Mucilaginibacter paludis DSM 18603: one gene and its partners. The main gene of each other region encodes a partner of the protein of the gene in region 3 in a complex. Links are inferred from orthologs where the notes say so. Each region holds a gene or a part of one and is shown on either strand. Other genes may lie near its edges. The genes, in order: accB, MUCPA_RS10535 and accD.

Region 1 (10,775 bases), 3.7 Mb from region 3 along the record:
CGAAAACTGACCAGCCATTTCGGTATTGATAATTTTGCCGGGAATCTCGGTAATACACATCCCATCGCTGTGCATTAACTGGCCCAGTTTACACATCATCCGGTAGGTAAAAAAGTCGGGCTTTTTGGGGCCCATAATAACGGTATCCCAAATCTGGTCGAAAAAGTAAAATGCCAGTCCACCAAAAACGAGGATAGATACCGCCGCCCGGATTAAATGCCACCTTAATACTTCCAGATGATCAAAAAACGACATCTCGCCTTCAAGGTTTTTTCCTTTGCCTCTGATGGCATTTAAAATTTTATTATCGCTCATAGTGTGTAAAACAAAAATACCATTCTTATTATAATATTATAACGTAGAATGGTACTTACGGTTTAAGTTATACTAACAGTTTCCTTAATCTTCAGAATATTCGAAAGTTTCCATGAACTTGGTAGTGAAATTACCTGCCCTGAAGTTTGGATCCTTTAAAAGTTTAAGATGGAAAGGGATGGTTGTTTTAACTCCCTCTATCACAAATTCGCTCAGGGCTCGCTCCATGGTGCTTAAAGCCTCTTCGCGGGTTTGCGCCACGCAAATTACCTTGGCTATCATCGAGTCGTAATTGGGCGGTATCACATAGCCGGTATAAACATGTGTATCGATGCGTACACCATGGCCACCCGGAGAGTGGAAATTTGTAATCTTACCTGGCGATGGCCTGAAGTTATTAAACGGATCTTCGGCGTTAATACGGCATTCTATGGCGTGCATGGTTGGCTCGTAGTTTTTACCGGAGATAGGCACCCCAGATGCTACCTTGATTTGCTCTTTAATCAGGTCGAAATTGATTACCTCTTCGGTTACCGGGTGCTCTACCTGGATCCGGGTATTCATTTCCATGAAATAGAAATTACGATCTTTATCAACCAAAAATTCTACTGTACCTGCACCTTCATATCTTACAGCTTTGGCGCCTTTAATAGCAGCCTCGCCCATTTTTTTGCGAAGCTTTTCGGTCATAAACGGCGAAGGAGATTCTTCAACCAATTTTTGGTGACGACGCTGGATAGAGCAATCGCGCTCAGATAAGTGGCAAACCTTGCCATATTGATCGCCAACTACCTGGATTTCGATGTGGCGGGGGTCAACAACATATTTTTCGAGGTAAAGGCCGTCATTGCCAAAGGCAGCGCCCGATTCGGCACGGGCAGAATCCCATGCGGCCTCAAACTCACTATCTTGCCAAACTACACGCATACCGCGGCCACCGCCACCGGCAGTTGCTTTAAGTATCACGGGATAGCCTACCTTATTAGCTATGCTGATACCTTCTTTAACATCGCTAAGTAAGCCTTTTGAACCCGGGATAGTAGGTACGCCGGCTTTTTCCATTGTGGCCTTGGCCGAAGCCTTATCGCCCATGGCGTTGATCTGATCGGCAGTGGCGCCGATAAATTTAATATTGTACTCAGCGCAAATAGCCGAGAATTTAGCATTTTCTGACAGAAAACCATAACCCGGATGGATAGCATCGGCGTTGGTTAATTCGGCAGCAGAGATAATATTGGGAATGTTTAAATAAGAATCGCGGCTTGGCGGCGGGCCTATGCATACAGCCTCATCAGCAAAGCGCACATGCAGACTGTCGCGGTCGGCAGTAGAGTATACAGCTACGGTTTTAATCCCCATTTCTTTACAGGTGCGGATAATTCGCAGAGCTATTTCACCGCGGTTGGCAATCAGTATTTTTTTAAACATCCTATCATTAGTTGATGAGTTGGTGGTCATGTTTTAGTTATTGGGTTACTGAGCTACTGTTTAATAAGTTATTGAATAATTTACAAAGCCATTTAGTAAAAAATGGCTTCATAAGCAATAACTTAATCGCTAACTCCTACTATACAGGCTCAACCAGGAATAAAGGTTGATCATATTCAACCGGCGAAGCATTATCAACCAGTATTTTAACAACACGGCCAGAAACTTCTGATTCAATTTCGTTGAAAAGCTTCATCGCTTCAATGATACAAATTACATCGCCGGGATTGATCTCGTCGCCCACGTTAACAAACAACGGTTTATCAGGGCCGGCTGAACGGTAAAAAGTACCAATCATCGGAGATTTTACCGTGATATATTTTGAAGTGTCAGCTACGGGGGCTGATGCAGCCGGAGCAATCTCAACGGCAGGAGCAGCCACGGCAGGGGCGGCAACCGGAACCTGTACAGGTACGTTGGCGTGTACGATGGTTGGCGCCTGGTTTGTTTTTATTGTGATCTTAAAATCCTGTTGCTCAATTGCAACTTCGTTTACGCCCGATTTGGCAACGAAGCGGATAAGTTCCTGAATTTGTTTGATATCCATTGATTAGGTGTATTGGTGTTGGATAAGTTGTTAGTTAATGTGCATGAATGTTGATGTGCGAATATACAAATATGCTGATATGCAAATTTTTAATAACCAGTTATTTTACATTCAACAAAATTCAGTTAATTATGTTTAAATGCACCCGGGCGCGCTCAGGGGCCTTAATCCCCGGGGCATAAGCCATTTTGCATTATTAATAGGCCCATTTTAAATAAATGGAACCCCATGTAAAGCCACCGCCAAATGCTGCCAAAATAAGCGTATCGCCTTTTTTAAGCTTGTCTTCCCATTCCCATAAACAAAGCGGGATAGTGCCGTTGGTGGTATTACCGTATTTTTGTATGTTAATCATTACCCTTTCTGTCGGGATACCTGTGCGTATGGCAGTTGCATCAATAATCCGTTTATTGGCCTGATGGGGTACCAGCCAGGCAACATCATCAGCCGCAATATCGTTACGTTCCATTACTTCGGCAGCTACCTCGGCCATGTTGGTTACGGCGAACTTAAATACGGTTCTGCCTTCCTGAAAAGCATAATGCTCTTTATTATCTACCGTTTCGTGGGTAGCAGGGTGCAGCGAGCCGCCTGCTTTTTGGTTAAGGTAGGCGCGTCCGGAGCCGTCTGTTTTACAGACGGAATCAATAATGCCGTTGCCTTCGGTATCGGGTTCAAGCAGGGCCGCTCCGGCACCATCACCAAATATGATACAGGTTGCCCTGTCTTCGTAATTAATGATAGATGACATTTTATCGGCACCAACTACCAAAACCTTGGTGTATTTTCCGCTCTCGATAAAACCGGCAGCTGTTGCCAATCCAAAGATAAAGCCCGAACAAGCAGCATTCAAATCATATCCCCATGCATTTTTGGCGCCAATCCTATCCGCTAATATGTTAGCCGTTGCCGGGAAAGGCATATCAGGAGTGGATGTGCAGAAAATAATGAGTTCGATCTCATCTGCGCCGATTTTTCTTTTTTCCAGCAGTTCCTTAACAGCAGGTACAGCCATATCGGATGTAGCGGATCCTTCACCCTTCAATATTCTGCGTTCTTTAATTCCAGTCCGGGTGGTAATCCATTCGTCGTTGGTATCAACCATGGTTTCCAGCTCCTGGTTTGTTAAAACGTAATCTGGTACGTAACCCCCAACAGCCGTTATAGCAGCATGAATTTTACTCATTTATTTGTTGTTTATTGAAAGGCCTGTTTGATTTTATCAACAAGGCCGCTCTGGGCCATGTCCCTGGATAGAAGAACCATGTTTTTTATTGCCTTCGGCGTTGAGATACCGTGGCCAACCACAACGGGGGCATTGACACCCAATATAGGGCTGCCTCCGTATTGTTCATAATTAAGCCTGTCGAAAAAGTCGTCCTTAAAATTCTTTTTAAGAGCTACTACATAAAAGGATTCGGCCATTTTAAGCACTACGTTTCCGGTAAATCCATCGCAAACGATAACATCGCTATGGTCACCAAATAAATCGCGTCCTTCCACGTTACCCACAAAATTAAATGATTGTGTTTGTTTCATGAGCGGATAGGTGGCCTGGCTTAGTATATTGCCCTTTTCCTCTTCCTCGCCAATATTCATCAGCGCCACCCTGGGGGTGGTAATGTTGTAAATTGACTCGGCAAACAAACTTCCTAAAATGCCAAACTGCAGCAAATGCTCTGGCTTACAATCGGCATTGGCACCAACATCCAGCAGGATGTTAAGGCCGCCTTTAAGCTTAGGAGCAATAGCCGTCATGGCCGGCCGCAAAACGCCCGGAATAGCCTTTACACTAAACAGTGAACCTACAAGCATAGCGCCTGTATTACCTGCCGATGCAAAGGTTTGGATATTACCTTCCTTTAGCAATTGAAACCCAACACTAATGCTGGAGTTTGGTTTTTGAACAACCGCTTTTGTAGGATGCTCGCCCATACCAATAACTTCGGTAGTATGTATATACTCGAAGTGGTCTGGATTAAAATTATTTTCCTGAAGAATACTGACAGCAATTTCTTTATCCCCGATCAGAACAAGTTGTTCTTTTTCTGATAAAGCTTCATAAGCCGCAATTGCACCTAAAACTGTTGCCTGGGGTGCGTAGTCGCCGCCCATTATATCTAAGCCAATCTTCATTTCAGAAAATTAACTTAAACTGCAGCAGTGTTCTCGATCAGAATTTTTCCGTTGAAGTAAACATTGCCATCAACAGTATAAGCTCTGTGCGGTAAGTGCACAGCACCTGTAGTTTGACAGGTAGTTAAAGTAGGAGCCACAGCTTTGTAGTGCGTTCTACGCTTGTCTCTTCTTGATTTCGATATTTTCCGTTTTGGATGTGCCATAACTTTTTTGGTATTACTATTTTATTTAATTTTTTTAAGCGCGTCCCAGCGTGGGTCTGCATCTTCACTTGGTGGTTCTTCACCGCTTGCCAATTTATCTAACCGGTCAAGCATCTCTATATCACAATATTCTGTTTTACCTTCATAGCCGCATACCGATACAAACGGAACTGCTACGTTAATATATTCATATATCAAACCTGCAATGTTGATCTCGTGATCGTTTTTGCTGAGTGTGATCATATCCTCTTCATCGTCTATATCCTCATCGGTAAACTTCGCAATGGCGCGTTCCTCAACTTCTATCTGTTGAGGGTATTCTGCCAGGCAACGATCACACGACAAGTCGATAGTTCCGCTGATCTTGAAATTCAGGATCAACATAGTTTCCTGTTTTTCCAGTTCAACCTGGCAATCAAGCTTACCTTTTTTAACTAATGAATATTCAAATTCATCAAAGAAAGCATTTGTTACCTCAAAATCAAACAAGTGCTTTCCGAGTTTAAGCCCGGTAAAGGGAATCGAATATGGTTTGAGTGATTTCAATGAGCGATAATTAGCCCGCAAATTTAGGAAAAATAATACAAGTGGAAAGGTTTTTTTGAAAAATGGAAAAATAGGGCAAAATGCTGTTGTAAGAGGCTAATTTAAAGATATAACGAAAATGTTTACAGGCAGTTAGGTAACGCCCCCTCACTTCACATCCTGCAACAATCGGTAATAAAAACCAATTCCATTTTTATATTCCTGAATGCCTACCCGCTCATTAACCCCGTGCATGCCTTTGATATCCGCCACCGGCGAAAACCGCAGTATACTGCCGGACACATTTTTAAACTGCCTGGAATCGGTGGCCCCAACGGTTAAAAAAGGCGCAACCAATGTATTGGCATAGTTCTGCCTGATCGCTTTGATCACCTTTTGAAAACCCATGCTTTCTGTAGGGCTTGCCGCTGAAGCCTCGTCGGCAAAATCATTAAGCCTGGTTATCTTTACGCGGCTATCATGTATGGCTTCGGCAGTGTGTTTTATAACTTAGGCAATGCTGGTGCCTGGCAATATCCTAAAGTTAACCGTAGCATGGGCATAGTTGGGTATCACGTTATCCTTTAACCCAGCCTGTATAATAGTTGGCGCTATAGTAGTACGAATGAGGGCGTTGCCACCTGGACTTTTATGGTAAATACGGAATAATAGATTTTTAAATAACCAGCGGTTTGCAATAGCTAATTTACTCCCGAAAGGCATTTCTGGTCCAAGATACCGGAAAAAGCCTTCTACGGGTGCAGTAAATTCGGGCTTAAAAGTGTTAGCCCTTAAATTATGTATAGCCTCGGTAAGCACATCAATGGCTGTTTCGGGTTGAGGCATTGAGGAATGGCCACCGTCGATATTCACACTTAAATCGACCGAGAGGTAACCTTTTTCGGCCGTGCCGATAATAGCTACAGGTTGCCCTTTAAGCCCCGGAATTTCGGTATTGATCTCGCCACCCTCATCTAAAACCCATTCGGCTTTAATACCCCGCGATTGAAATAATTTGGCAGCAGCAGCAACGCCTTTACCACCGGTTTCTTCATCGTGGCCAAAAACAAAGTAGATGCTTCGACTTGGCCGGTAGCCTTGCTGTAACAAACGTTCTGTTGCCTCAAGGATACTGAACAGGCAAAATTTATCATCGGCCGCACCGCGCCCCCAAATGGCATCCTGTTGAACCGCCCCTGCGAATGGGGCTTGTTTACACATCTTCATAGACGCGCCTTCAACCGGTACCACATCCTGATGCGCCATCATAATTACCGGCTTTAGGGTGGCATCATCACCTTCCCACTTAAATATCAAGGTGTATTGGCAACGGTTTCTTTTTGAAGCTTACCGTAAAAAAGCGGATACGTAGTTTGCAGGTATTGATGAAGCTGCGTAAACGTAATGCTATCGGCCGGTCTGCCAGGTTAAGATATTGTTTTAAAGCTTATGCCCTGCCTGAAATGTGCAACGGCGCTATCATTAACTACAATTGGGGCAAGTGCCTTATAACCGGGTTGTATTGATTTTAGGGTGAAAGTATTTACCAATAACACCACAGCCGTTATAAACACAATTAATAACAGGCAATACAGAATTTTTTTGAACATCTTTTTTTTGATAGGACGATGTGCTTGGTTTATAAAAATAAAAAAATTTATGATACGATAATAATCTATCCGGTGTTGTACCGTATTTTTGTTTCAGAACCTACCGAGTGTGAAAAAACAGGAACTGCGAAAACTATATCTTCAAAAACGACTGGAATTACCGCCGGAGGCTTATCAGCAACTCAACGAAAAATTGTTAAGCCAGTTCCGGAAATTAAACCTCAACCATATCAAATGCATTCATTTTTTTTTACCTATGCGGGAAAAAGTGGAACCGGATACCTGGTTAATGATCAACTGGATTAAGCAAAATCATCCTTTAATCAGGCTAACATACCCCAAAGCAGATTTTGCGACAAACCGAATGAGGCACTTTTTAGATGATAACGCCCTTGAAATAGCCAATAATAGCTTTGGCATCCCGGAGCCTGTTGCCGGAACTGAAATTAATCCCGCTGAAATTGACCTGTTGCTGGTGCCTTTATTGGCATTTGATCAACTTGGATACCGCGTTGGTTATGGCAAGGGTTTTTATGATCGTTTTATGAGCGAATGCAAACCAGGCACCCTTTTTACGGGGCTATCATTTTTTGACCCTGTAGATGCAATTGACGACATCAACTCTTTTGATATTCCCTTACATCAATGCATCACGCCGAAAAAAACATGGGCATTTACCGGTAACCTTTAAGTCAAAGAGTATATAGTATGGCGCCATGAGTCAAATTTTGACTTTCCCAGGCCTATTGTTAATGCCTTATAACCAGGCTACCTTTCGTCATCTCAATCACCTTAATATGGCAACCTGTCGCCATTGTGCCGATTATCTGCAACTTGGGCGTTATCCAATTGTTTCTCGAACCACAAATTCCACTTTTCCTGGTTTTTGACATTGGCCATGTGCTGGGTTTGGCTTTCGTAATCATCATTCAGTTGATGGTACTTGGTTTCAACCTGTTTAAACAATAATACAACCTCGGCCTGGTAATTGGCCGAATACCGGTGATGTGTAAAAACCGAATACAATTCATTCTTCATTAAATAAGCCATATTATAGTGCCCTTGCTCGTGCCTAAGCACACCCAGTAACATTTCGCGGTTATTTACCTCGTTAAACCTGATCCACGATTTATTGGTGTTGAGATACAGCTGTACACTAAAATCGATACTATAATTGCCGTTGTACCTGGATGCCCGGTACGAATAACTTACATAGCAATTGGTATAAGCAGCGTAACCGGCTTCCGTTGTGGGGCTTCCGGCAAAATCTCGGGCAGCCAAACGGTGATAAGGCTGCGCTACAGATCCATCGGAAAGAAAGAACAAAAACCCAACACTAATGGCCAGCACACTCAACTTTGTTTTCATTTAATCAGGATAACTACAAATAGACATACTAATTACTGTTTGGTTTATTATAAGTTAATTTTGTTAATGAATAATAGAGCTATGCCATTGCGGTTTTCTTCAAAAATAAAAAATCCGAAGCTTAAGGGCCTCGGATTACTATATAAAAGATCGACCAAGATTATCTGTCGTCTTTCCCTTTGGGTTGATTTTGGCTCAAAATATTGAGGCTCATCATCTCTTTCATGGTATGCTGCATAGAGTCGGCCGAGCCGTCGAGGAAAATAACATTGCCTTTGGAGTTTTCTGAGAAGTGTTTAATGGCTTCGGTCCACATGGTAAATAAAATTACCGAGGTATCCATATCAGCCTCTTTCATTTCTTTGGCGGCTACCGTCATCCCTTTGGCCACCTCTTCCCTAAATAAGGCTATACCCTGCCCGCGTAATTGGGCTGCCTGCCGCTCTGCCTCCGCAGATATTTTGATGGCATTACCTTCGGCTTCGGCAGCTTTGGTTTTGGTAATCAACAGGGCCTGGCCTTCATTCTCGGCAGCGGCCTTTAGGTTGTTCGATGCTACCACCTGGCTCATCGATTTCATGATCACATCATCAAAAGTAATATCATTCAGTTGCAGATCCTGTAAATGATAACCCCAGCTTTCCAGTATCTGGTCCAGTTGCTCTTTTACATGGTCAACAATGTCGCGCCTTAAAATTAGTACATCTGCCTGCCTTTTTGTAGCAACAAACGCACGTATGGAGCCTTCAACCGTGCGCACCAGCGCCTGCATCAGGTTACGTTCGTCAACAAATTTAAAAGCTACGTTTTTGATAGTTTCTTCGTCCTGGTTTAATACCGAATACAGCAGCATAGCCTTAAAATACACATTGGCCTGATCAACAGTAACGGCCTGGAACTCCAGCTCTACGGAACGATTCTGGATGGAGATACGCGAGGAAATCATCTCGATAAGCGGCAGTTTAAAATTTAAACCGGGAGACAAAATGCGGCTATACTTGCCAAACACGGTTACAACCGCTATAGTACCCTGTTGTACGGATACAAAAGACGAAAAAAGCAGCACTAAAATTATAAATCCAATAATAAGTGATGGTATCATGGTTTGATTAATTGTTTAACGAATATAGGAAGCTTTTTATAAATGGTTGGTTTTTTGATAAGTAATAAATATTAACGAATATAACCATGAACATGAAACGTACTTTTGGAGCCATATTAACCATATTAGGAATTATAGGCCTTATTTACTCGGGCATAACGATCATTAACCATTCCGGACAGGCAACCAGCATCGTAGTAGTTGCCATCATTGCTCTGCTCTTCTTTTTTTCGGGTATCAGCCTGGTACGTACTACTAAGGATGAGGTTTAGTTATTGAAGGTTGCCTGTCTAACGTGCAAAAACAAGGTTACACAATAAATATATCGGTAATTCAAAACGGATTAGCTTTGACAACTTTGGTAAAGTTGTCAAAGCTTTAATAGCGAACAAATAGCATTTATGAGAAGATGGCTTGTCTTTTTTTAGATTTGTTTGCCTTTAGCCGAATGTGCACTGTATGTCGGTATCCCCGCAATATATTTCTCATTCATTTAAGGCAATAGTTTTGATGACAGGATAAGAACAGTGCATCAATATTATCTTAAAGTCATCGAGCGCTTCTTCGTTCCTCAACTAAGGTTTCACTTAAAGAACCGTTAAGATTATATAGCACTTCCCTGCTTTTAAGAAATGAAAAATCAGTAGGGGCTATTTGCTTATCATCCGCGGCCTCGTTCGCAGAGGATGTGTTTTCGATGATTTTTTCTACTTGCATCCATATTTTCTCACTTTTTACTTTGAGCATTTCCTGTATAAGATGTAATTTTTTTGCCTCTGAGTACACCGTTACGATTCGATTAGGACATAAATTTAACGATTATTTTAGAATGACCTTACAACCAAAACTGATAAATTTAAATCGACTGGCGGTTACCCTACTGGAAGGACGAACAGCAACTGTAATATATAGCCTACTCCCGTTATAAACATCATTTATACAAACCTTTTGACGACGAATAAGCATGGTTGGGAACGCGCGGCACGCGTAGGGGGCTTGGGAAACTGGATATACCTTTAGTTATGTCCAGTTCAAAATTCTCCTAATTTGAATATGCTTTATTTAGCAAACAATTAAATTGGATACATTAAAAAACTTTACTTTAGCAGCTGTCGACTAAAGATTTTTTAGAAATAGCGTTCGTAAATGCTCACGAGCTTATCTCAGAGGCTTTTTTACAGTTTTTAACCTCAAATTTTGCCGACTTCTTCCCGTTTTTGGGCATCGACAGATGTCTCAAGTTTATTTGATGCTTGTTTTCTTATTGTTAATATGGTTGCTTTTGTTGTTTTTCATATATCAATATAAAAAAAGTCTTTGAATTTTAAAAGGCTTATTTGACAAACCATTCAAATAGCATAAAGAAACATTATTTTAACAGCAGTAGTGGTTTATTAAAATCTAATCAATCCTACTGAGCAACCCCTATCACCCCATCATCATTAATCGTTAAACCCGATTGCGGAAAATCGGTCTCT
Region 2 (10,666 bases), 4.3 Mb from region 3 along the record:
TGGCAAGCATCACATCTAATAAAATCAAATCCGGGTGATATCGCCGGATATTTTCAAATATTTCGTCGCCCCTCGAAAAGGTATTCACCTCGTATCCGTTATACTCTAATATATCTCTAATGGCGCTTAAAATGGCCAAGTCATCGTCCAGCACTAATATCCTCTTGCACATATCTTTCATTTCATTATTATTAACAAGCATAGCAGGCAATATTTGTGCCACGATACCAACAGGCTCATTCACTACTGATTAAAATATTTTAAAGGCGATAAACGTTTTATGCATTACCTTTGGTTTTACATTAATGGCATTGCATGACTAAATATTTACTATCAGCCTTTTTATTTTTTAATGCTGCGGCAGGTTTAGCACAAGCCACCGCAGACACCGCAAAAAACATAGGTAAATCGCCTTTAAAGGCCTTAACTGATGAACAATACAAGGCCTATACCGACGGAGTTGATATCAACGGACTGGCGCTGGTAGCCCAGGCCAACCATTACCCGGATCCGGGAAAAACACTGTTGTTAAAAAAAAATCTCGGCCTAAGCGCCGCGCAGGTAACTCAAATCAGCAATATCAACACAGAACTACAACGTAAGATGAAGGAAATGGGCGCCTTTATGATCAAAAACGAAAAAGCGCTGGATGCCCTTTTTAAATCGAAAAAACTGGACGACGGCACACTTATATTTTATACCAACCGCTACGGTTTGTACCAGGGCGAGCTGCGGAACGCTATTTTGCAGGCTTATGTTAAAGTACAAGCTATTTTAGATGCAACCCAGCGTAAAAAGTACGAGCAACTACAGAAAATTGAGCATTAATTAATATACCGTTTGAATTATTTACTTTTGCCCCTTAATGAGCGCAATGAAGATTACATTTGATTTTGAAAAACCGTTAGCCGATTTGCAACTGCAAATGGAAAAGGTGAAACAGGTTGAAGAGAAGACCAAGGTTGACATGTCGGCAACGTTAGCCGAGCTTGACGAAAAATTTGAAACCACCAAAAAAGAAATATTCACCAATTTAACCGGCTGGCAGCGGGTACAGATCTCGCGTCATCCGGAACGCCCCTATACCTTACAGTACTTGGAGCTGATGTGCGACGACTTTATAGAAATGTTTGGCGACCGCACCGTAGGCGACGACAAAGCCATTGTAGGGGGCTTTGGATCGTTAAACGGACAAACTGTAATGTTTATTGGCCATCAAAAAGGCATCAATACCAAAATGAGGCAGTACCGCAATTTTGGTATGGCCAACCCCGAAGGTTATCGCAAGGCGTTAAGGCTGATGCGCATAGCCGAAAAATTTAACAAACCTGTTGTTACGCTGATTGATACCCCGGGTGCTTTTCCGGGCCTGGAGGCTGAAGAGCGTGGCCAGGGCGAGGCTATTGCCCGCAATTTGCTGGAAATGTCGGTATTAAAAGTACCGGTAATTTGTGTGATCATCGGCGAAGGAGCCTCTGGCGGTGCGTTGGGCATAGGTATCGGCGATCGGGTGCTGATGCTCGAAAACTCATGGTACTCCGTTATATCCCCGGAAAACTGTTCAACCATTTTGTGGAAAACCTGGGAAAATAAAGAAAAAGCTGCCGAAGTGTTAAAGTTAACATCGGTTGATATGTTAAAAAATAAGCTGATAGACGGTGTTATTAAAGAACCCCTTGGCGGCGCACATCAGGACCCGGTGGCTATGGCTGCAACGCTTAAAAAACAGTTACTCAAGGACCTGAAAATGTTGAAGGAAAAAAACACCGACGACCTGGTTGCAGAGCGTATAGAGAAGTTTTGTTCGATGGGCGTTGTAATTGATGCTTAAGTTAAAAATTTTTGAAAAAATCCTTTTGACTTTTAAAATATCATCCTATATTTGCATTCCATTTCGGAATCGACAAGAAACTGAAGGAGATTGCCTGATAGTATAATGGTAGTACGACGGTTTTTGGTACCGTTTGTCTAGGTTCGAATCCTGGTCGGGCAACAAAAAAATCAAGTAAACCCGGATCTAAACGTCCGGGTTCTTAATTTAAAAAAGAAGTATCAAAATCCCGAAATCGTTATTTCGACATACGCCACCTGAATCATGCCCCTCCAATTTAATCCCGTTAAATTATTCTCAGGCTCAGCAACCCAAGCACTCTCTGATAAAATTGCAGAAGCTTACGGCAAAGAACTGGGAGATGTAATTGTATCCAGGTTTAGCGATGGGGAGTTTCAGCCGTCATTTAACGAGTCGGTACGGGGATGCGATGTATTTTTAATACAAAGCACCAACCAGCCTACTGATAACCTGATGGAGCTGTTAATGCTGATTGATGCCGCACGCAGGGCATCGGCACATTATGTTACGGCGGTGATACCTTACTTTGGTTTGGCCCGGCAAGACAGGAAAGATAAACCGCGTGTAGCTATAGGCTCCAAACTGGTAGCTAATTTACTGGTGGCCGCGGGTATTAACCGGATTATGACCATGGACCTGCACGCCGCGCAGATACAGGGTTTCTTTGACATACCGGTTGACCATTTGGATGCTTCGGTAATATTTGTGCCCTATATTAAAAGCCTCGGGCTGGGCAATTTAACGATAGCCTCGCCAGATATGGGCGGATCATACAGGGCACGTACCTTCGCCAAGTTTTTTAATGCCGAAGTGGTAATTTGCGATAAACGCCGTAAACGTGCCAACGAAATTGAATCGATGACGGTAATAGGTGATGTAACCGGTCAGGATATTGTTTTGATAGATGATATCTGCGATACGGCGGGTACATTGGCTAAAGCGGCCGGCTTAATTATGGAGCGTGGCGCAAAGAGTGTAAGAGCGGTTTGTACGCATCCGGTATTATCGGGTAACGCTTACGAAACCATCGAGAACTCGGCCTTGACTGAATTAATTGTAACAGATACGATCCAGTTAAAGCAACCAAGCCCTAAAATAAGGGTGCTATCAACCTCCGAATTGTTTGCCAAGGCTATTGCCAACGTGAACGAACATGGCTCAATCAGCCAGTTGTTTAAGGTGGATTGAGGAGTGAGTCCATGGTCCATGGTCGATAGACCATAGACAGGAAGGATTAGAGGGTTTGTGGTTGATAGACCATAAACTAAAGTTAAGAGATGTACTATGGACTATGGTCCATTGACTATCGACTAACAAAATAACAAAATGAATTAACAGATGTTACTATGGACTATCGTCTATTGACCATCGACTAATAAATATAAATTAAATACAATGAAATCAATTACTATTAGCGGTTCTCCAAGAGAGAGCGTAGGGAAAAGAGACGCCAAGTTACTGCGTTACGAAGGCAAGGTGCCTGCAGTGCTTTATGGTGGGGCAACACAAACCCACTTAGCGGTGTCCGTAACTGATTTGAAAGCAGTTGTTTACACACCTGTTGTTCATTTCATCAACCTTGAAGTAGCAGGCAAAACTGCTCAGGCCATTATTAAAGACATTCAATTCCACCCGTTAACCGAGGAAATTATCCACGTTGACTTTTTGGAACTTGATGCTGCAAAACCGGTAACTATCGAAATTCCGATCCGTTTAACCGGTACTTCCCCAGGTGTTAAAACCGGTGGTAAATTAGTTCAAAAATTAAGGAAGCTGCGTATCAAAGCTTTACCAGGCGACCATATCGATAACATCGATGTGAGCATTGCAACTTTAGAAGTAGGTAAATCAGTACGTGTAAGCGACTTAAAATTAGAGAAACTGATTATCACCAACGCTATCGAAGATACTATCGTTTCTGTAACTACCTCACGTGCATTACGTCAGGCAGAGCAAGAAGCTGCATCCGGTAAAAAATAATCAGGATTCTGCTACTACAAAAAAAGGCTTCCCGGTTTCGGGGAGCCTTTTTTATTGATATAGTTCAACCTGAACTGTATCATCAGTGCAATTAACCATACGGCTATAAACGGTATCAATAGCAATAAGGCCGGAATAAAATAGAGTACGAAAAACAGCACAAATAAAAATGGCGCCATAATTAAAACGGATGTAAAATAAGGCTTTCGTGTTAAAAACGGCAAACTAACTACAAAACCGTGCGATACCAGCAAGCCCAGCCAGCATATAGCCGAGAACGAAGCCATTGAATTGGCTTTGATGTTAGTAAAAGCACCGGGAAACTCAATCGAGTGCAATGATATATATCCCCAAAGGTCAGGCACATCTACACCTGGCCATATCGATAATAAGATCATCAAAACAACTGCTATTTTCATTGTTACCTGCCATTATACCCAGGGTAAAATCACCTTGGTTTACTGGTAAAATTACGACTATAGGCATTTGTAAATTTTGACTTATATCAAAATATCATTTTTTCGCTCTTATCCTGCTTAACGTTTCCTGGCTTATCCCCAGGTGCGACGCGATTTGCCGCAATGAGGCCTTTTGAATCACATCGGGATACGTTTTGATTAAGGATTGATAACGCTCCTGGGCAGATAAGGTGCGCAACGCGATGGCTCGTGCCTCACTTTTGATATAATATTGTTCTGTAATTATCCTCCCTATCAAATTAAACTCCGGAAAATTCTGGTAAAGGGTTTGCATTTGTTGCCAGGTGATGGAGAGCAATACACTCTCTTCTAAAATTTCAATACTTTCTGTGGCCGGCTGTTGGGTAAAAAAACTATAAACAGAAATCATCATATCTCCGGGTCCCATAAACCAGGTGGTATACTCTTTATCTTCATTTAAATAAAAGGCCCGTGCAAAACCTTTTTGTATAAAATAGATTCGCCGGTTAACCTGCCCTATTTTTAATAGCAATTGTTTTTTACCTGGCTTATCTTCTCTCAGCATCTCAACAATACTTTGTTGTAAAGCGGCCGATAATGGTGCTATACCATTCAAAGTTTGTATTAATGCCGCCGTTTCCAAAATAGTAAAAGTTTAATAACGATGGGCCTTATAATAGGCATTTTAACTTGACACAATGGCGATTTTAACACTTTATAAATATGCACTATTAAAACTTTAACCCATAAAAAAAGTTTAATATTGCACACAGCTATCCCCACCAAATGAAAATACGCTCCATTTTAACAGCCGCATTCGTTATTACGTCCTTAGCAGCAAACGCCCAAACTATTTTGAGCGGTATAGTTACCGAAAGCGGTAAAAACACCAAGCTCGAAAATGTTTTTATTAAAGATACCGGCAGCAAACAGGTAGCCCTTACCGATAAGTCGGGTAGCTTTGATATCCGTACTGCCGTTAATCACACCCTCATCTTCTCCTCACCCGGGTATATTTCTGATACATTATATGTGATCGATATGAAACCCAAACGTGTAGAGTTAAAGTTGCGCGGTATCAGTTTAAATACGGTTGATATATCCAGTAACGCAGCACCATTTAACCCCGAGGCTGAATATCCTGAGATTTACGAGAAAAGCAAATTCGCCCTCTCCCCTTCCCGCATCTTCGGTAAAGAATCCCGCGATGCACGTCGCCTAAAACACTATTTTAAAACCGAACAGGAGCAAAGGCAGATTGACGCCGTTTTTACCAAAGCGTTGGTGAGCAGCATTGTACCGCTAAAAGGCGTCGATCTGGATAACTTCATGATGATGTATCGCCCAACATTGGCATTTGCCAAAAACAGCTCTCAACAAACATTAACAGTTTATATCAATGATTCGTACCGCAAATTTAAGGCCCTGCCGCCCGAAAAACGCAGTTTGCCGAGATTAAACGATTAAAAGGAAAAAGCAGGAGGCAAGAGATGAGAAGTAAGTTGGCTTAACAAATACAATAAGTCGGCTCACACCAAAACAAACCGAAGCCCTGTCTAAACCGCGTAGCGCTCATGCACACCAAAACAAACCAAAGCCTACAAAATCTCTGCGCTTTATACTCGCTCGCATAGAACACGCCCCTCTCGAGAGGGGAATCGCGCGGGCTGCCGCTTTTTTTATATTGTATTGATAATGAGTACTTTTATTTAGATCCCCTCTTGAGAGGCATAGCCGTCAATTTAAGTAGCTGTACTCATATATTGTTGATTTTCAGTTATTTAATTTTTAGGCGCGGTTTGCCCGCATGGGCAAACCTATGTATTTTTACTCTCATATTTTTCGTTTTTTAAGGCGGGGAGGTTTAGATGACCCCGCCTTTCTTATTTTTGTTTAACTATCTAAATATAGTATTTAAATATCTAATAATCAAATACTTATTACAATTTCTTCTATTTTTAACCTATGTTTTCTGTGCTCTTTTGAAAGGTGCTTTAAGTTTAATTTCTCCAACAGAGCTAACCACTTTGAGCATATCCCTAAAAGCTGCGCTCGCAATTCTTCTTTCGTAGAAGCGATTAGTCGATGCACCTTTAAAACACTAATTTGACCTATCTTACCGATAGCCATGCATATTTTCCAACTCAAAACTGCCCAGATCAACTTACTGTATAATATACTGGTTATACGATCCGAACTTCCTTTGGGGAACGTGTGTATCTTTAAAAACGACTTCCATGCTTTAAAAACCAATTCTATCTGCCATCGCAGGTGATATAACTTTTGGATCAATTCAGCGCTATATTTTTCGCTCACCAGGTTGGTAACAATAAAGTTAAACCCTGCCCGCTCTTTGAATCCCTTACTGGTGGTACTGCCTTTCTTTTTATTGTACTTTTCAGTATTGGCTATCCGCCTTGCCTTGAGCTCTTCACTTACCGGTTCTATTATTATCCTTACCGGCATCTTATCAGCTCCGATATATACCTGTTGATCAAATACGCCGGTTATGCCTTGTAGTTTCGACAACTCTAACTTTTGGTATTGGTCGTCCTTTAATAGATAAATCGTTGTTTTCGGACATAATTTATTAATAAAGAAAGCTTTGACTTTGTTAATATTGTTCATATAACTCAAGTGAGTGTAACCCAGATCTCTCATATATAATACCCCCGGCTGAATTGATGCCTTGTCCAGATGACTCTCACCCTGGTCATTTGCGTTGGCCGGAGTTACTTTGATATCGCTTTTACCACTTTTGATTTCAAATTCAAATTGTACAGATGCTCCCGCTTTCATCCCACTTCCTTTTGTTCCGGGGAATGTCTCTGCAATAACTTCCGGCAACGCGAAACGGGTAGAATCTTTGATACGGATCTCCAAGCCCTGTGTTTGCTCTTGCGGTAACTCAACTGCTATTAATTGCTCAAAAACGGCTTGTACAAACTTTGTCATATTGCTGTGATGTCTTTGATGCAATGCCTGCTTCGAAATATCAAGCCCATCCCTCCGCATTAACTGCATACTCATGCCGTTAAACGATTGATCTCCATCAAATAACGCCATATCCAATAGTTCCTTGCCTCCCACTTTTCGTTTGCGTTGTATAGCCTCTGTTTTACGGGCCAGGCCATCTAACACCGTTGGTTCAAATAGTTCCGAACTCATTCGCTCGAATAATGACTGCAATTTTGCAGTTCCGATTCTTGCTCTAAAAAAATTTTATCCCTTTTTTTTCTAAAGTTGACGGCTATGCTCTTGAGAGGGGGCGGGTTTGGGAGTGCGGCTGCAGGGGTGTGTTCGCCGTGCGACGAACTGTGCAACCTGCGTAACTTACCTACGGCACGAAACGTTTATTATTGATCATTTCTGCCGGGCTTTTACTCCTAACGGAGTATTTTAATGGCACCAAAAAGATGTGGGTGCACGGTAGCGTACCGGGAAGGGTTGGGGTTGTGCTTCGTCACGCGGCAATTGAGCGGCAGATGCTCTAAATTAAGAATACAGATTATTAATATAAGAATACACACTGACAATCAAATACTTAATAACACATCATCATAAGCGCAACTACTTAAAGTTATGCCTAAACCAATCAATACATCTTCCGGCAAATATTACTGCTAAACAAAAAATTAATTTATTGTTAAATTGTCATAGAATTGTTTATCTTCACAATAATGACAGTGAAACCCCTAAGGTTAATTTTTAGTTTGATTACTATTTTATTGTTTGGGCTTGCTCCCATCAATATTGATGCGCAAAGTACTTCCCGCTGCGACTTGATTTGCGGCAAATGGATGTCGTCGGAGAAAAACCTGAGTGTTTTGGTATATAAAGAAGGGGAGCAGTTTAAAGCCAAAATAATATGGTTTGATGATAGCGACGACAAAAGCCGCCCGATGGAAACCAGGCAGGATACCGACAATCCAGATCCTTCACTCCGGAATCAGAAAATATTAGGATCAAGCATCTTACGAAATTTAGTATACCAACCATCCAGTAACTCCTGGGAAAACGGCCTGATATACGATGCTAAACATGGCCGCCACTGGAATTCGGCAGCCTGTATTACTCCGCAGGGCGTGCTTAAAGTAACCGGCTACTGGCACTTTAAATTTATAGGTAAAACACTTACTTTTACCCGCGTTTAATTTAAAACCTGAGTAACCGCTTTAACCCAAAGCGCCACCTGCCATATAATGAAAAAAATAACCCATACCGCTTTAACCCTTGTATTGTTCCCGCTGTTGCTGATCTCGGCACGACTATACAGCCAGGATGTTAAACTGAATAAAGGCACCGTACTGCATGTTAAGCTACATGGTAAAACATTAGAGGGAAACCTGGAGGGCGACTCCATCGACCGCTCTCTTGCTATTTACCTTCCGGCCAGTTATAAAATCAACCCTAAGCGCCATTACCCGGTGGTTTATTTTTTGCATGGCTTTACCGATAACGACTCCAAATGGTATGGCCTAACCAAGCATTGGATTAACCTGCCTGCTATCTTAGATACGGTATTCTCCCAGGGGGGCGCCAAAGAAATGATCTTTGTAACGCCCGATGCCGATACCCGTTATCGCGGCAGCATGTACTCTAACTCCATTACTACCGGCAATTGGGAAGATTTTGTTGCTAAAGAGCTGGTTGCGTATATGGATACCCATTACCGTACCATAGCCAAAACCTCAAGCCGTGGCCTGGCCGGCCATTCGATGGGTGGATATGGCACCATGCGCATCGGAGAGCGGAATCCCAACGTGTTTTCGAGCATTTATTTGTTGAGCCCTGCCAGCTTAGCCCCCGTTATGGCCCCGTTAAGTACCGAACAAATGAATGCAATAGAGGCCGTGAAAACTTTTGACGATTTTAACAAAGCCGACTTTTTTACCAAATACCTTTTTGCCTCGGCAGCAGCATGGTCTCCTAACACCAATAAGCCGCCATTCTATAGCGATTTTCCTTTTGCCGATGGGCAAATGTTACCAGCCATACAGGCCAAATGGATAGCCAACGCTCCATTAGCATCGCTGGATCAATATATTTATAATTTAAAACAACTACATGCCATTGCTTTTGATGCCGGGGATAACGATATACCCGGTATTGCAAACAGTATCACGGTGTTAGATAGCGAACTGAACAAATATGGAATTAAACATAGTTTTGAGATTTACCCCGGCACCCATATCAGCCATATCGGGCAGCGTATCAGTCAAAAAGTGATCTCTTTCTTTTCGGATAATTTAGCGTTTTAAGGCACTATAATCCCTTGCCATGTAGGGCATCAGAGACGAAACGGCTTATCAGGTATGGAGGAAGCGCTATGGTTGATGTACGGCTAACCCTGGCTATGTTGATGCCGCAAAAGTTGCCGCTCTGATCAAAGACGGGGCCTCCGCACTCTTCAGGTTTTATTGCCGTATCATGTACAAAAACTGAATCGAACCCCTCGTTCCTCAGGCTGGCGCCGCCATCAAAGGTATCGGCTATGTGTTTATTATATACTTTGGGCATCTTTTGAACTAAAGCATCAATATTCAATCGTTCATTCTTCCGTAACAGACTATATGCAATCCTGTCACCCGGCTTCATCACAGCTCCAATTAAAGTTGCCTTAGTTGCCGACTTTACATGTGTATGATTTAAAGAATCTACCAAGTCTCCAACCTGCAGCCCAAATTGTTGATTAACATCCATAGTAAAACCTTCTATTTTAACTGATTGCCCAACAGTTGTAAATAATACGCCGAGTGCAGGCCGTGTTTGCACCTCCACCTTGATCAGGTTACTCCCTAAAACTCCCAACTTAGTGCTATCCATAAATGAGGGCGAAAATAAAAAGGCACCCTCTTTGATACTTAATGTATGAGCCAGCGCTGTTTTTAATTTAATTCCCGATGCTAAACCTTCGGCTTTCAACAATATCAGGTCGTTTACAGAGTCGCGTTTTACGATGACAGCCTTTACTGTTTTCAGATCGTCAGTTGTTAAAACCGGGCTATCGCCAACAATGGAACTTTTGCTGACTACGTAATTGCCCCGGCCATCATTTAAGGAAACTATGCTACCCCAGGCCTGCATAACCACCGAACCGAGCGCGCTTTCTATCCCGACAGTTGCCTTGTGATTAAGTTTTGATGAGTTCAGCAATTGAGCAAACGGGATCTCCTGTACTATAGCAGCAGGTTCATCAGTTGTTTTTTCAGTTTGTTCTGCATCGGGGTAAACATCCACCGGATAATCTTTGGGAATAGTTAACGCCTTCCAATATTTCCGGTAATTATCAACAGGATTTTCAAGGTTCACCGTTAACGAGTTTTCAATCTTGCTGTGCAGCCCGATGACCTGACCAGAAAGATCAAATACAGGGCCGCCGGAATCTCCTGGT
Region 3 (6,226 bases):
CGAGGCCGTATACCAAAAGTTCAGAGCTAAATATGTGCGGGCAACAGGGCATAACGATTGGAGCTGGTACTATAATTACGATACCACAACCGAAACGAAGTAGACGATGGTCCATAGTCGATAGGCCATGGTCCATGGTGTCTTGTCCTAAGTTAAATGCCATGGTGATTTGCGCGCAAAGACACAAGGCGCAATTTGCTATCAGCTGATAGCGTACGTTGCCTTATAGCCTTACTCAATGTAAATGAGAATACAGGTTCGATTTTATTTCGTCGCCTGCCAAGCCCTTCTCACGGTAATTGCGCTATGGCGATGCCTTGAATTGAAATTTTAATGCCAAATGATACCACCGATGCTTTAGTCCTCTAATAGCTTCCTAAAAACAATACCTATGCAAATCAAATTAACAGCTTTTTTAGCTGCCTGGCTAACTATTGCCTCAATTGTAGCTTTCGTGCAAACTGGTGCCAGCCTATCAGGCCAGGTACTTGGCGCTGATGGTAAACCTGCCGATGCGGCCACCGTGCTGCTGGTGCAAACCCGCGATTCGGCGGTGGTGAAAACAGCCCTGGCCAATGTTGCAGGCAAATACCTTTTTGAAGGCCTTAAGCCGGGTAACTATCGCATATGGGTCACCATGATGGGGTATCAAAATTATAAAAGCGAAAATATAATAGTTGAAAAGCAGCCGCTTGTAATGCCGCTTATTAATTTGCAGCATAGCGGCACCTTGCTTAAAGCTGTTGCCATTACGGCGCAAAAGCAACTGATAGAGCACCAGCCCGACCGTACCGTGGTGAATGTGGATGCGCTGATAGGCAATGCCGGGGCAACGGCTTTGGATGTGTTAGAAAAATCGCCGGGGGTGATTGTTGATAACAATGGCGCCATCAGTCTGCAAGGAAAAAACAGCGTTAAAATATATATTGACGATAAGCCCACCTACCTGTCGGGCGCCGATCTGGAAAACTACCTCCGCTCGTTATCCGCCTCTACCATCAACCAGATTGAATTGATGACAAACCCACCCGCCAAATACGATGCGGCAGGTAATGGCGGTATCATCAACATCCGCACCAAACGTGGCAAGGCCAAGGGTTTTAACGGCGGCCTTAGTCTGAGTTATTCGCAGGGTAAATATGGCAAAACCAATAACAGCGCCAATTTTAATTATCGCGATAGCAAAATCAACCTGTTTGGCAACCTGAGCTACAGCACCGGCAATAATTTTAACGATCTGGATATTAACCGCTATTTTGAAAACGCCGATGGTAGCCTGCAATCTAAATTCCTGCAGAATTCATTTATCCGCCGTACTTCCAAAACCTACAATGCCAAACTGGGTCTTGATTATTACGCCTCGGCCAAAACCACCTGGGGGCTGGGCCTTACGGGTTTGCTTAACCCCGGCGATGAGCACACCATTAATACCAGCCGCTTGCTTAGTGCTCAAAATACGCCCGATTCTACCATTGTAGCCAATAACGCCGAGCACCGCAGTTTTAAAAACGGTGGCATCAACCTCAACTACCGCCACCAATATAATGCCGGGGGGCCTGAGCTTACCGCCGATCTGGATTATCTGCGCTATGATAATACCCTTAGCCAGGGCTTTGACAATTCGAGCTACCTGCCTAACGGAATGCTCATCAATCATGACCTGTTAACGGGGGCGCTGCCATCGGCCATTGACATCTACGCCGCCAAAACAGATTATACCCATCCGCTAAAAAGCGGACTAAAACTGGCCGGGGGGCTTAAAACCAGCTATACCCAAACCGATAATATAGCCAATTACTTTTATACCGTAAACCAGAACACCACGCCCGACTATGATAAAACCAACCATTTTATTTATAAGGAAAACATTAACGCCGCATATATCAATGCCAGTCGCGATTTTAAAAGGCTATCGGTTCAACTGGGCCTCCGTTTTGAAAACACGGTATCCAAGGGCCACCAACTGGGCAACGTGCAAAAGCCCGATTCGGTTTTTAAGCGCAATTACAACGGTTTGTTCCCCACCGTATACCTGCAATATAAGCTGGATACGGCTGGCAACCAACAGATAAGCCTGAACTATGGCCGACGGATAGACCGGCCGTACTACGAGGACCTGAACCCTTTTTTGGCCCCTCTGGATAAATTTACTTACTATACCGGCAACCCGTTTTTAAGGCCTGCTTATACGCAAAACATCGAACTGTCGCACACCTATAAAAAAATAACCACCACGCTGAGCTACAGCAAAACCAGGGATAATGTTGACGAAACCATCGAAATTGTAAACGGTATTTATTACAGCAGGCCGGGCAACCTGGGCAGTACCGTGGTTAAGGGCATCTCGGTTGATGCCAGTGTGGACCCTGCAAAATGGCTTAGCCTGCAGCTGTTTGCCACCGCGGTAAACATCCATACCCGCAGCGATTTTTATAACGGCCCCCTGGATACCAAAGGCACCTACTACTTTGTAAAACCTATGCTGCAGTTTAAGTTGCCGCGCGACTGGACAGCGCAGTTAAACGGCCTATACCAAAGCCGCGTTACCTCGGCCCAGTTTGTAACCGGCAACATGGGCAGGGTAAATGCCGCCCTCTCCAAAAAAATATCGGCCAGTACCACCCTTAAATTGGTGGTGAACGATATTTTTTACACCAACGTAAACAGCGGCGACATTAACAACCTGGCCAATACCCGCGCCGACTACCACAACCTGAGCGATACCCGAACGGCGGTACTATCGTTAAGCTACCGCTTTGGTAAAGCCATTGCCAACCAGCGCAAACACGAAAGCACCGGGGCCGAAAGCGAGCAGAACAGGGTTAAGAATTAGGGTGGGGGGAGTAAGAGGCAAGAAGTAAGAGGCAGGAGGTAGGAAGCAAATAACTTCCGCCATAGTTGGTGTCCCACCAACTATCCGTATGCTTTTTATGTCCCATCAACTGCGCCTCAATAAAATTTTAGAATTAAGCTTAGTTTTGACTTTTAAAATCCATACCTTTGCGAAAAATTATTTCTTGAAAATCAGTACATTATCAATAGCCTCATCTTCAACGACAATAATCAATACCCTTAAAATCTCATGAAAAAAATTGTCGACTACCGAAAGCTTTTAGGCGTAAACGAAGCAGCCGAATTAAAAGAATTAAAAACGATCTACCGTAATTTGATGAAAGACTGGCATCCGGATAAATTTCAGGACAGCCACGATCAAAAGCTGGAAGCCGAAGAAAAGAGCAAAACCATCATCGAGGCTTATCACTTTTTGGTAAGCATAGCTCCCGAAACCCGCCTGCAAAACCTTGATCATTATACCCAAACTACTACCACATCAAACATTGCCGATTTTGAATACAAATCGCAAACCCTGCAAATCACCTTTTTAGATGGCAGCGTGTACGAATATTTTGATGTGCCCAAAGCCACCTACGTTAAGTTTATCAATGCCGATTCGCCGGGCCGTTTTGCCCGCAGGCATATCTTTAACTCGTTTGTATACCGTAACATCAGCAAACGCGAAGAAGCAGTAGCTTAAGCTGCAGTAACAACAACGCTATAAATTATTAAAGCCCATACCCGAACGTTTAAGTTTAGGTATGGGCTTCTTTATGTTTTAAAATATTGCTTTTTTGTCTCAGCAATCTAAGCGTTTTTGCCTTCAACTTTTTGCATCTCGTATCTATCGTCAAAAAGTTTTCTGCATCTAACCTCATGCTCATAATGGAGTTGTTAAGTTGTTGATTTTCTCTCCATCATGTCATCCCGACGCAAGGAGGGACCTTTTACGCGCGGTAAGTATGCAGCATATCGGGTGCGCTGATTGTCAATGTGCTATATTTTCTCAGACAAGCAGTATTCTTAAATTAAAGCATCGTCCCGCTCAATCGCTGCGGGAAGGGGCTTGTTACTTTTTGTCTTGATACAAAAAGTAACCAAAAAAATCAAGACTGCCCGATCCTTCCGCCCGCAGGCCAGCTCCCGGCCCGGCGTGCAGTCTGGCCTCTGCCCGCTTTTTCTTGTACTCCAATAATTACCGAAGGTGCAAACGTTATCCCTATTTTTTCCGGGCACCCGGTGACTTACTCAGGATAACAGTTTTCGCAGAAAAAATGGGTGTCATGCTGATACTTCGTCAGGCTCAGTAGTCGAAGCACGGTGTGGTAGCCTCTATAAGCGGCATTGCATTGTCAGTTCATCCTTCACAAACCGCCTATTTTAAATCTCGCAATCACATAGCTTAAGAAGCTTTTCAAACGTCATCCCTTTTTTTTCCGGTTAGCCGGGGACATCCCTTATAACTACCAAAAACGCTATAAAATATTAAAGCCCATACCCAAACGTTTAAGTTTAGGTATGGGCTTCGTTATGTTCTTAAAATATTGTGTGTTTATCTCAGCAATCTAAACGTCTTTGCTTTCAACTTCCTTCAAAAAAGCTTCCAGCATCTAAGCTCCTGCTTCCTGCCTCTCACTTCTTGCTTCTACCCTTAATTAGCCATCATCTTTAAAAACGTAGCCAGTTTGGCTTTCATTTCGCGGCGGTCAACAATAAAATCTAAAAAGCCATGCTCAAGTACAAACTCTGCGGTTTGGAAACCTTTGGGTAAATCCTTTTTAATGGTTTCTTTAATTACGCGTGGGCCGGCAAAGCCAATCAGCGCGCCGGGCTCGGCAATGTTAATATCGCCCAGCATAGCGTACGATGCCGTAACACCGCCCGTGGTAGGGTCGGTTAATAACGATATATAAGGTATTTTGGCCCGCGATAACAAGGCAAGTTTGGCCGAAGTTTTAGCCATCTGCATCAGCGAGAAAGCCGCCTCCATCATGCGGGCGCCGCCCGATTTGGATATCATCAGGAAGGGGATGTTATTGGCAATGCAATAATCAATGGAGCGGGCAATCTTTTCACCTACAACCGATCCCATCGATCCACCTATAAAGTTGAAGTCCATACAGGCAATCACCAGGTCCTGCCCGTTAATTTTACCATGCGCCGCGCGAATGGCATCCTTCAGGCCGGTTTTTTCCATGCTCTCTTCCAACCGCTCGGTGTATTTCTTGGTGTCCACAAAATGCAGCGGATCGCCCGATATCAGGTTGCCAAACAACTCGGTAAACTCATTATTATCAAACAGAACCGAGAAGTATTCTTTCGACCCGATCCTCAAATGATAATTGCAATAGTGACAAACATATTGATTTTCTACCTGCTCAGAGTAGTGAAGCGGCTTTTTACAATTCGGACACTTGTTCCAAATCCCATCCGGCGCCTCTTTCTTTTCTTCGGTAGTAGTTATAATCCCTTTGGATTCTCTTTTAAACCACGCCATTACTGTTTCTTTCTCTTTCAATTCACTGCAAAGAAACAAATTTTTTTACTTACTTTATCAGTTCCTTCAACATTGCCCCGGCCTAAACCACAAAATAAAATACAAAGTTAAAAGCAGCACAGCATGTGGGCGTTGCCTCCGGCCCCCGCTGTACGCTCATACAGCGCAGGCCTTAGCCACAGGGCCGGTATCCGCTACCATCGGTAACGCGGGGATTTGGTTATTAGAGGTTACTGGGTTATTAGGTTATTGAGTTATTAAGTTAGCTGTAGGGGGGATTTAATAAAAAGCCTGTTTTTCAATTAACAAGCATCAGATAGGGGGCACCTCCGGAGGCAGTCCGCATCGCAAAATTGCTATAAACAGGATGCTCCTGCCGGAGCAAAAAGGCACTTTACTTGGTTAGGAGTGGCCTGCTTATAGCCGGGGAAGATTGTTTTTAACTACGGCAGGCGCTTTCTTGGTGGAGGGTGGGGCGGCAATGCCATTAAGTTAAGAATTTGATTGCTGATGAAAATTATAAAAAAGTCGCGCAAAGGCGCCAAGACGCTAAGAAACGAGCCATAAAAACTTCGCGCCTTCGCGTCTTGGCGTGCAAAATCCATAACTTAAATAGCTTTGAGGATGGAGGCCGAATTGGTGATACGTTGGCGTCAAGCCATTGCTAACTAACACAGTATGAATGCGCCCAATATACAATTGACTCTTTCACGCTGGGAGAGTACCACAAGCATTCCAGATTATAGTTTTTCTATTTCCTCGATAGTAAGCTTTGTGAATTTTGAGATCTGGGCAGCGGGAATACCGTCACGTTTCATTTCAAGGGCAATTTCTATTGCTTTTTGATATTCACCTTCCAATTTACCTTCCAATTTACCTTCCAACTTTCCTTCC

Evidence for each region.
Region 1: the proteins of accD (region 3) and accB are in contact, whole or in part, in a solved structure (PDB 8UXZ), measured with the Escherichia coli proteins. The link is inferred for Mucilaginibacter paludis DSM 18603 from one-to-one orthologs.
Region 2: the proteins of accD (region 3) and MUCPA_RS10535 are in contact, whole or in part, in a solved structure (PDB 8UXZ), measured with the Escherichia coli proteins. The link is inferred for Mucilaginibacter paludis DSM 18603 from one-to-one orthologs.

What each region holds. Positions count from the first base shown.
Region 1 is NZ_CM001403.1:3,157,421-3,168,195, reverse strand. The notes cover bases 617-3,577. They hold accB (acetyl-CoA carboxylase biotin carboxyl carrier protein), read right to left. Parts: upstream 2,351-3,577; coding sequence 1,883-2,350; downstream 617-1,882. Other genes in these bases: plsX (phosphate acyltransferase PlsX), read right to left, coding at 3,548-3,577; MUCPA_RS13310 (beta-ketoacyl-ACP synthase III), read right to left, coding at 2,547-3,536; accC (acetyl-CoA carboxylase biotin carboxylase subunit), read right to left, coding at 617-1,743. Also shown: twin-arginine translocase subunit TatC, read right to left, coding at 1-315; more of accC, read right to left, coding at 400-616; more of plsX, read right to left, coding at 3,578-4,486; rpmF (50S ribosomal protein L32), read right to left, coding at 4,501-4,692; MUCPA_RS13300 (YceD family protein), read right to left, coding at 4,714-5,238; MUCPA_RS37020 (M20/M25/M40 family metallo-hydrolase), read right to left, coding at 5,386-5,682; MUCPA_RS37015 (M20/M25/M40 family metallo-hydrolase), read right to left, coding at 5,728-6,534; MUCPA_RS13290 (5-formyltetrahydrofolate cyclo-ligase), read left to right, coding at 6,937-7,518; MUCPA_RS13285 (DUF922 domain-containing protein), read right to left, coding at 7,620-8,195; MUCPA_RS13280 (SPFH domain-containing protein), read right to left, coding at 8,356-9,297; MUCPA_RS13275 (hypothetical protein), read left to right, coding at 9,384-9,569; MUCPA_RS13270 (hypothetical protein), read right to left, coding at 9,847-10,014; MUCPA_RS13265 (CapA family protein), read right to left, coding at 10,709-10,775. UniProt on the Escherichia coli protein: This protein is a component of the acetyl coenzyme A carboxylase complex; first, biotin carboxylase catalyzes the carboxylation of the carrier protein and then the transcarboxylase transfers the carboxyl group to form malonyl-CoA.
Region 2 is NZ_CM001403.1:2,519,368-2,530,033, forward strand. What follows is about bases 1-2,852. They hold MUCPA_RS10535 (acetyl-CoA carboxylase carboxyltransferase subunit alpha), read left to right. Parts: upstream 1-874; coding sequence 875-1,831; downstream 1,832-2,852. Other genes in these bases: MUCPA_RS10525 (response regulator transcription factor), read right to left, coding at 1-244; MUCPA_RS10530 (Spy/CpxP family protein refolding chaperone), read left to right, coding at 316-828; MUCPA_RS10545 (ribose-phosphate pyrophosphokinase), read left to right, coding at 2,096-2,852. In the rest of the region: more of MUCPA_RS10545, read left to right, coding at 2,853-3,040; MUCPA_RS10550 (50S ribosomal protein L25/general stress protein Ctc), read left to right, coding at 3,248-3,832; MUCPA_RS10555 (hypothetical protein), read right to left, coding at 3,847-4,251; MUCPA_RS10560 (Crp/Fnr family transcriptional regulator), read right to left, coding at 4,346-4,915; MUCPA_RS10565 (peptidase associated/transthyretin-like domain-containing protein), read left to right, coding at 5,059-5,739; MUCPA_RS10570 (IS4 family transposase), read right to left, coding at 6,202-7,440; MUCPA_RS10575 (DUF2147 domain-containing protein), read left to right, coding at 7,953-8,426; MUCPA_RS10580 (alpha/beta hydrolase), read left to right, coding at 8,475-9,533; MUCPA_RS10585 (trypsin-like peptidase domain-containing protein), read right to left, coding at 9,538-10,666. UniProt on the Escherichia coli protein: Component of the acetyl coenzyme A carboxylase (ACC) complex. First, biotin carboxylase catalyzes the carboxylation of biotin on its carrier protein (BCCP) and then the CO(2) group is transferred by the carboxyltransferase to acetyl-CoA to form malonyl-CoA.
Region 3 is NZ_CM001403.1:6,830,798-6,837,023, reverse strand. What follows is about bases 3,410-6,226. They hold accD (acetyl-CoA carboxylase, carboxyltransferase subunit beta), read right to left. Parts: upstream 5,333-6,226; coding sequence 4,487-5,332; downstream 3,410-4,486. Other genes in these bases: MUCPA_RS28930 (KTSC domain-containing protein), read left to right, coding at 3,410-3,535. Outside these bases: MUCPA_RS28940 (hypothetical protein), read left to right, coding at 1-103; MUCPA_RS28935 (TonB-dependent receptor), read left to right, coding at 392-2,833; more of MUCPA_RS28930, read left to right, coding at 3,083-3,409.